2 regions of the Streptomyces sp. CNB091 genome follow, and region 2 is predicted to be linked to the other one. Evidence: predicted binding sites of a transcription regulator. Region 2 holds the regulator's gene; the other holds the start of a gene.

Region 1 (3,406 bases), on a different contig from region 2:
CATCGCCCGCCGCACCGGCGGCGCGGTGGAGGACGTGACCGACGAGCAGGTCGTCGACGCGATCAAGCTGCTGGCGCGCACCGAGGGCATCTTCGGCGAGACGGCGGGCGGCGTGACGCTCGGCGTGACGAAGAAGCTCGTCGAGGCGGGCGTCATCGACCCGGCGCTCACCACCGTCGTCCTGAACACCGGCGACGGCCTCAAGACGCTGGACGCGGTCTCCGCGACCTCGCAGGCCACGGCGACCATCAAGCCGAGCCTGGACGCGTTCCGCGCCGCGGGCCTCGTCGCCGGCTGATCACCCGAGACTTCAGGAAGGCACCCACCATGAGCGTCAAGGTCCGCATCCCCACCATCCTCCGTACGTACACGGGCGGCCAGGCCGAGGTCCCGGCGGAGGGCGCCAAGCTCTCCGAGGTCATCGAGTCCCTGGAGAAGGACCACCCGGGCATCGCGGCCCGCGTCCTGGACGACCAGGGCAAGCTGCGCCGCTTCGTGAACGTGTACGTCAACGACGACGACGTGCGCTTCGAGGGCGGCCTGGACGCGGTCACGCCCGACGGCGCGGGCGTCTCGATCATTCCCGCCGTCGCCGGCGGCTGCTGAACCGCCCGGGCCGCTCCACGGCGGCCCATCGCACCTCCGTGTGACCACAGTTGCCCCCTCCGCGAGAGAAGCGGAGGGGGCAATTCTGTATGGTTGAGCACGGTACAGTTGGGGAAGCCCCGTCCGCTGCCCGTGCCGCCCGCATATGTGAATGCGCCCGGCTCCGATGAGATGCAGCCAAAGTACGTGAACCTCTTGCGGCATAAGTGCCCTTTGTCTGGCCCGACTTGCCCGTAAATCTCAGCAAACCCGCATATTCGCGTGTTCTGCTGCGCCCAGAATTCTCGTCCGATTGACCTGTTGCAGAGGGCAGTTGGGCGGATACATTCGGCCGCGGTCGACGCGCTGCGGCGCCGCACACCCTCTCCTGTCGGGGGTGAGTTCCGACCCGGGTCCGCGAAGTGCGGTCCCGTGCAAGGGCCAGTAATAGGGGAGTTAGGCATGGCTCAGGGCACCGTCAAGTGGTTCAACGCGGAGAAGGGGTACGGCTTCATCGCGGTCGACGGTGGTGCGGATGTTTTCGTCCACTACAGCGCGATCCAGATGGACGGGTACCGCACCCTCGAAGAGGGTCAGCGAGTTGAATTCGAGATCTCGCAGGGCCAGAAGGGGCCCCAGGCCGACATGGTCAAGCTCGCCGTCGGCTGAGTTCGGCGCGGTCGTCCGACGACACTACTCACGCACGCAGGGCCCGGCCCCCGGATCAGGGAGCCGGGCCCTACGTGCGTCCCGGGGGCCCTGCCGGGAGGCGCGTGTCGCCGTCCCGCGTCCGAGGTGCGCCGCCGCGTACATCCGAGGCGTGCTGCCGTCCCGCGTCCGAGGTGCGCCGCCGCCTGCATCCGAGGCGCCGCGCCGCCCGCATTCGAGGCGCCCCGCTGTCCACATCCGGAGAAGGACGCTTGCACTCGCAGGGGTCGAGTGCTAATCATTGGCGTTAGCACTCTCCAGGTGAGAGTGACAGAAACTTGGACCGGGCCGGTGAGGCCCGCAGGCGCGGTGGGGCAAGGAACCACCACGCAGGCAGGCCGTCCGTCGCGGGCGCCTCTCGGTCCGGAGAAATCCACCCCTGTCCGGGAGGACCACTTCACATGGCCAAGATCATCGCGTTCGACGAGGAGGCACGGCGCGGTCTCGAGCGCGGGATGAACCAGCTCGCCGACGCCGTCAAGGTCACCCTCGGCCCCAAGGGCCGTAACGTCGTCCTCGAGAAGAAGTGGGGCGCGCCCACGATCACCAACGATGGTGTTTCCATCGCCAAGGAGATCGAGCTCGAGGACCCGTACGAGAAGATCGGTGCGGAGCTGGTCAAGGAGGTCGCCAAGAAGACGGACGACGTCGCCGGCGACGGTACGACCACCGCCACCGTTCTGGCTCAGGCTCTCGTCCGCGAGGGCCTGCGCAACGTCGCCGCAGGTGCCAACCCGATGGCCCTCAAGCGGGGCATCGAGAAGGCCGTCGAGGCCGTCTCCGCCGCTCTGCTGGAGCAGGCCAAGGACGTGGAGACCAAGGAGCAGATCGCTTCGACCGCCTCCATCTCCGCCGCCGACACCGAGATCGGCGCCAAGATCGCCGAGGCGATGGACAAGGTCGGCAAGGAAGGCGTCATCACCGTCGAGGAGTCCCAGACCTTCGGTCTGGAGCTTGAGCTCACCGAGGGTATGCGCTTCGACAAGGGCTACATCTCGGCGTACTTCGCGACCGACATGGAGCGTATGGAGGCGTCGCTCGACGACCCGTACATCCTGATCGTCAACTCGAAGATCGCCAGCGTCAAGGACCTGATCCCGCTGCTGGAGAAGGTCATGCAGTCGGGCAAGCCCCTGCTGATCATCGCCGAGGACGTCGAGGGCGAGGCGCTCTCCACCCTGGTCGTCAACAAGATCAAGGGCACGTTCAAGTCCGTCGCCGTCAAGGCTCCGGGCTTCGGTGACCGCCGCAAGGCCATGCTCGCGGACATCGCCATCCTCACCGGTGGCACCGTGATCTCCGAGGAGGTCGGTCTCAAGCTGGAGAACGCCGGCCTGGACCTGCTCGGCCGTGCGCGCAAGGTCGTCATCACCAAGGACGAGACCACGATCGTCGACGGCGCCGGTGACAGCGACCAGGTTCAGGGTCGCGTCAACCAGATCCGTGCCGAGATCGAGAACTCCGACTCGGACTACGACCGCGAGAAGCTCCAGGAGCGTCTGGCGAAGCTGGCCGGCGGCGTGGCCGTCATCAAGGCCGGCGCGGCCACCGAGGTGGAGCTCAAGGAGCGCAAGCACCGCATCGAGGACGCGGTGCGCAACGCCAAGGCCGCCGTCGAGGAGGGCATCGTCGCCGGTGGTGGCGTGGCTCTGCTCCAGGCCTCGGCCGTCTTCGAGAAGCTCGACCTCACGGGCGACGAGGCGACCGGCGCCAACGCCGTGAAGCTCGCGCTGGAGGCCCCGCTCAAGCAGATCGCCGTCAACGGTGGTCTTGAGGGTGGCGTCGTCGTGGAGAAGGTCCGCAACCTGCCGATCGGTCACGGCCTCAACGCCGCGACCGGCGAGTACGTCGACATGATCGCCGAGGGCATTCTCGACCCGGCGAAGGTCACGCGCTCCGCTCTGCAGAACGCCGCCTCCATCGCCGCGCTCTTCCTCACCACCGAGGCCGTCATCGCCGACAAGCCCGAGAAGGCCGGCGCGGCCGCCCCGGGCGGCATGCCGGGCGGTGACATGGACTTCTGATCCGCCGCGGAGTCCCGGGCCCGCCCGGGAGCCCTCCGGCTGATCGAAGTTCGCCGTACGTCCCACAGGGGCGGTATCTCCTTCGCGGA
Region 2 (3,406 bases):
CCAGCCGGGCGTCCGGCCCCGGCGCGAACTCCCCGACGATCGCCGGCAGGTCGTCCACCCCCTCCAGGTACTCCACGACCACGCCCTCGATGCGCAGATCGTCGCCCCATACCCGCTCCACCAGCTCCGCGTCGTGCCGGCCCTCCACATAGATCCGCCCGGCCCGCGCCACCCGGGCCCGCGCCCCGGGCACCGCCACCGAACCGGAGGCCGTACGGGTGGGACGCACCGGGCCGCCGGGGCCCGGGCGCACCAGCGTGACGACCCTGCCCTCCAGCAGGAAGCCGCGCGGCTCCATCGGGAACACCCGGTGCTTGCCGAAGCGGTCCTCCAGGGTCACCGTCGGGCCCTGGGCCGTCTTCTCGCAGCGGATCACCGCCCCGCAGAAGCCGGTGGAGACCTCCTCCACGACCAGATCGGGCTCGGCGGGCACCTCGGGCACGGGGGCGGACCTCTTCCACGGCGGGGTCAGGTCCGGCTGGTAGCTGCGCATGGCACGACGATATTCGCCCGAACCGCCGGCGGACGTCGGAGACCCGGCCGAGGCCGCCGGGACGCCCCGGTGACGACCCTGGAGCACCTCGGAACGTTCCTAGGAGGTGGTCCAGGGTCCTCACCGGGGTTTCACCCCTCGTCGAGGTCCACGTCGAAGCGCTCCGCCAGCGACGCCCGCTGCGCCCGCACGAACGCCGCGTCCACCACCGCCCCGTGCCCCGGCACGTACAGCGCGCTCTCGCCGCCCAGCGCCAGCAGCCGCTCCAGCGCGGCCGGCCAGCGCGAGGTGATCGCGTCCCGGCCCGCCTGCGGCTCGCCCGACTCCTCGACCAGGTCACCGCAGAACACCACCGGAGGCTCACCGCCCGTGCCCGGCACCAGCGCCGCGAGGTCATGGCCGCTGTGCCCGGGGCCCACGTTCGCCAGCAGCACCTGACGGCCGCCGCCCAGGTCCAGCGTCCAGTCGCCGCACACCTCGTGGTGCGGGACCACCAGCGTGTCCACCGACCGGGCCGCCTCGCCCTCCGGCACCCCGTGGCGCACCGCCGAGGCGCCGAGGCTCTCCGCCCCGCCGCGCAGCAGCGCCGCGACGCCCGCCGCCCCGTACACCTGGGCCCCGGCGAACGCGGCGGTGCCCAGCACATGATCGAAGTGCGGGTGGCTCAGTGCGATATGCGTCACCCTCCGCCCGAGCAGCGCCTCGGCCTGCCGCCGCAGCTCGACTCCCTCGCGCAGCGTGGCGCCGGTGTCGTACAGCAACGCGCCGTCCTCCCCGGCGACCAGCGCGGCGGTGGCGTCCCAGCCGGGGAGGCGCCGCCTGCCGATACCGTTGCCCAACCGCTCCCAGCCGAAGTCTTCCCAAGCGACGTCCATACCAGGACGCTATCGGCAACGACCTGCGCGGTCTCGGGGAGGCGTGGCCGGTCGCCCTTGCCCCCGCCCCACCCCACCCCCGTACACTGACTGCGGGGATTGCTGGCACTCGAACGCACCGAGTGCCAGACAGACACCGAGAGACACAGCTGGAGGTGTGCGCGATGCTCAGCGAACGCAGACTCGAAGTGCTGCGCGCCATCGTCCAGGACTACGTCGGCACCGAGGAGCCCGTCGGCTCCAAGGCGCTGACCGAGCGGCACCGGCTGGGGGTCTCCCCGGCCACCGTCCGCAACGACATGGCGGTGCTGGAGGACGAGGGCTTCATCGCCCAGCCGCACACGAGCGCGGGACGCATCCCGACCGACAAGGGGTACCGCCTCTTCGTCGACAAGCTCGCGGGCGTCAAGCCGCTCTCCTCGCCCGAGCGCCGGGCCATCCAGAACTTCCTCGACGGCGCGGTCGACCTCGACGACGTGGTCGGCCGGACGGTGCGGCTGCTCGCGCAGCTGACCCGGCAGGTCGCCGTCGTGCAGTACCCCTCGCTGACCCGCTCGACGGTGCGGCACGTGGAACTGCTGGCGCTCGCCCCCGCCCGGCTGATGCTCGTCCTGATCACGGACACGGGCCGGGTCGAACAGCGTATGATCGACTGCCCTGCGCCGTTCGGCGAGGCATCGCTCGCGGATCTGCGGGCCCGGCTCAACAGCCGGGTCGTCGGACGCCGCTTCGCGGATGTCCCGCAGCTGGTGCAGGAGCTGCCGGAATCCTTCGACAGCGAGGACCGGGGGACGGTTTCCACGGTCCTTTCCACCCTCCTCGAAACACTGGTCGAGGAGACGGAGGAGCGGCTGATGATCGGCGGCACCTCCAACCTCACCCGCTTCGGACACGACTTCCCGGTGATGATCCGGCCGGTGCTGGAAGCACTGGAGGAACAGGTCGTCCTGCTGAAGCTGCTCGGTGAGGCAACGGACTCCGGCATGACCGTACGGATCGGGCACGAGAACGCCCACGAGGGGCTCAACTCCACGTCCGTCGTCGCGGTCGGCTACGGTTCGGGCGACGAGGCAGTCGCCAAACTCGGCGTGGTCGGACCGACCCGCATGGACTACCCCGGAACGATGGGAGCGGTACGCGCAGTGGCACGTTACGTCGGACAGATCCTGGCGGAGTCGTAAGTGGCCACGGACTACTACGCCGTACTCGGCGTGCGCCGCGACGCATCTCAGGACGAGATCAAGAAGGCATTCCGTCGGCTCGCACGCGAGCTGCACCCGGATGTCAACCCGGACCCGAAGACCCAGGAGCGGTTCAAGGAGATCAACGCCGCCTACGAGGTGCTCTCGGACCCGCAGAAGAAGCAGGTCTACGACCTCGGCGGCGACCCCCTCTCCGCCAGTGGCGGCGGAGGCGGTGGCGCGGGCGGTTTCGGAGCCGGCGGCTTCGGCAACTTCTCCGACATCATGGACGCGTTCTTCGGCAACGCCGCGCAGCGCGGGCCCCGTTCGCGGACCCGGCGGGGCCAGGACGCCATGATCCGGCTGGAGATCGACCTCAACGAGGCGGCCTTCGGCACCACCAAGGACATCCAGGTCGACACGGCCGTCGTCTGCAACACCTGCAGCGGCGAGGGCGCGGCCCCCGGCACGTCCGCCCAGACCTGTGACATGTGTCGCGGCCGCGGCGAGGTCTCGCAGGTCACCCGGTCCTTCCTGGGCCAGGTCATGACCTCGCGGCCCTGCCCGCAGTGCCAGGGTTTCGGCACCGTCGTGCCCACCCCGTGCCCGGAGTGCGCCGGCGACGGCCGCATCCGCTCGCGGCGCACCCTGACCGTGAAGATCCCCGCGGGCGTCGACAACGGCACCCGAATCCAGCTCGCCGGCGAGGGCGAGGTCGGCCCCGGCGGCGGCCCGCCCGGCGATCTGTACGTGGAGATCCACGAGCTGCCGCACGCCGTGTTCCAGCGGCGCGGCGACGATCTGCACTGCACGGTCACCGTCCCCATGACGGCCGCGGCCCTCGGCACCAAGTGTCC

The links. Region 2 encodes HrcA, which represses chaperone genes, less so after heat shock. Its sites were predicted from a motif close to TTNGCACTCNGNNNNNCNGAGTGCNAA; they were not measured.
Region 1: the regulator HrcA is predicted to act here: its motif matches at 1,505-1,531, upstream of groL (chaperonin GroEL).

Annotation. Positions count from the first base shown of each region.
Region 1 is NZ_KB898999.1:192,243-195,648, reverse strand. It holds gene thrC (threonine synthase) at 1-298, shown strand, start outside; gene D581_RS0119050 (MoaD/ThiS family protein) at 328-606, shown strand; gene D581_RS0119045 (cold-shock protein) at 1,048-1,254, shown strand; gene groL (chaperonin GroEL) at 1,695-3,317, shown strand.
Region 2 is NZ_KB899012.1:77,490-80,895, reverse strand. It holds gene D581_RS0132095 (DUF3097 domain-containing protein) at 1-493, opposite strand, end outside; gene D581_RS0132090 (MBL fold metallo-hydrolase) at 625-1,368, opposite strand; gene hrcA (heat-inducible transcriptional repressor HrcA) at 1,533-2,549, shown strand; gene dnaJ (molecular chaperone DnaJ) at 2,550-3,406, shown strand, end outside.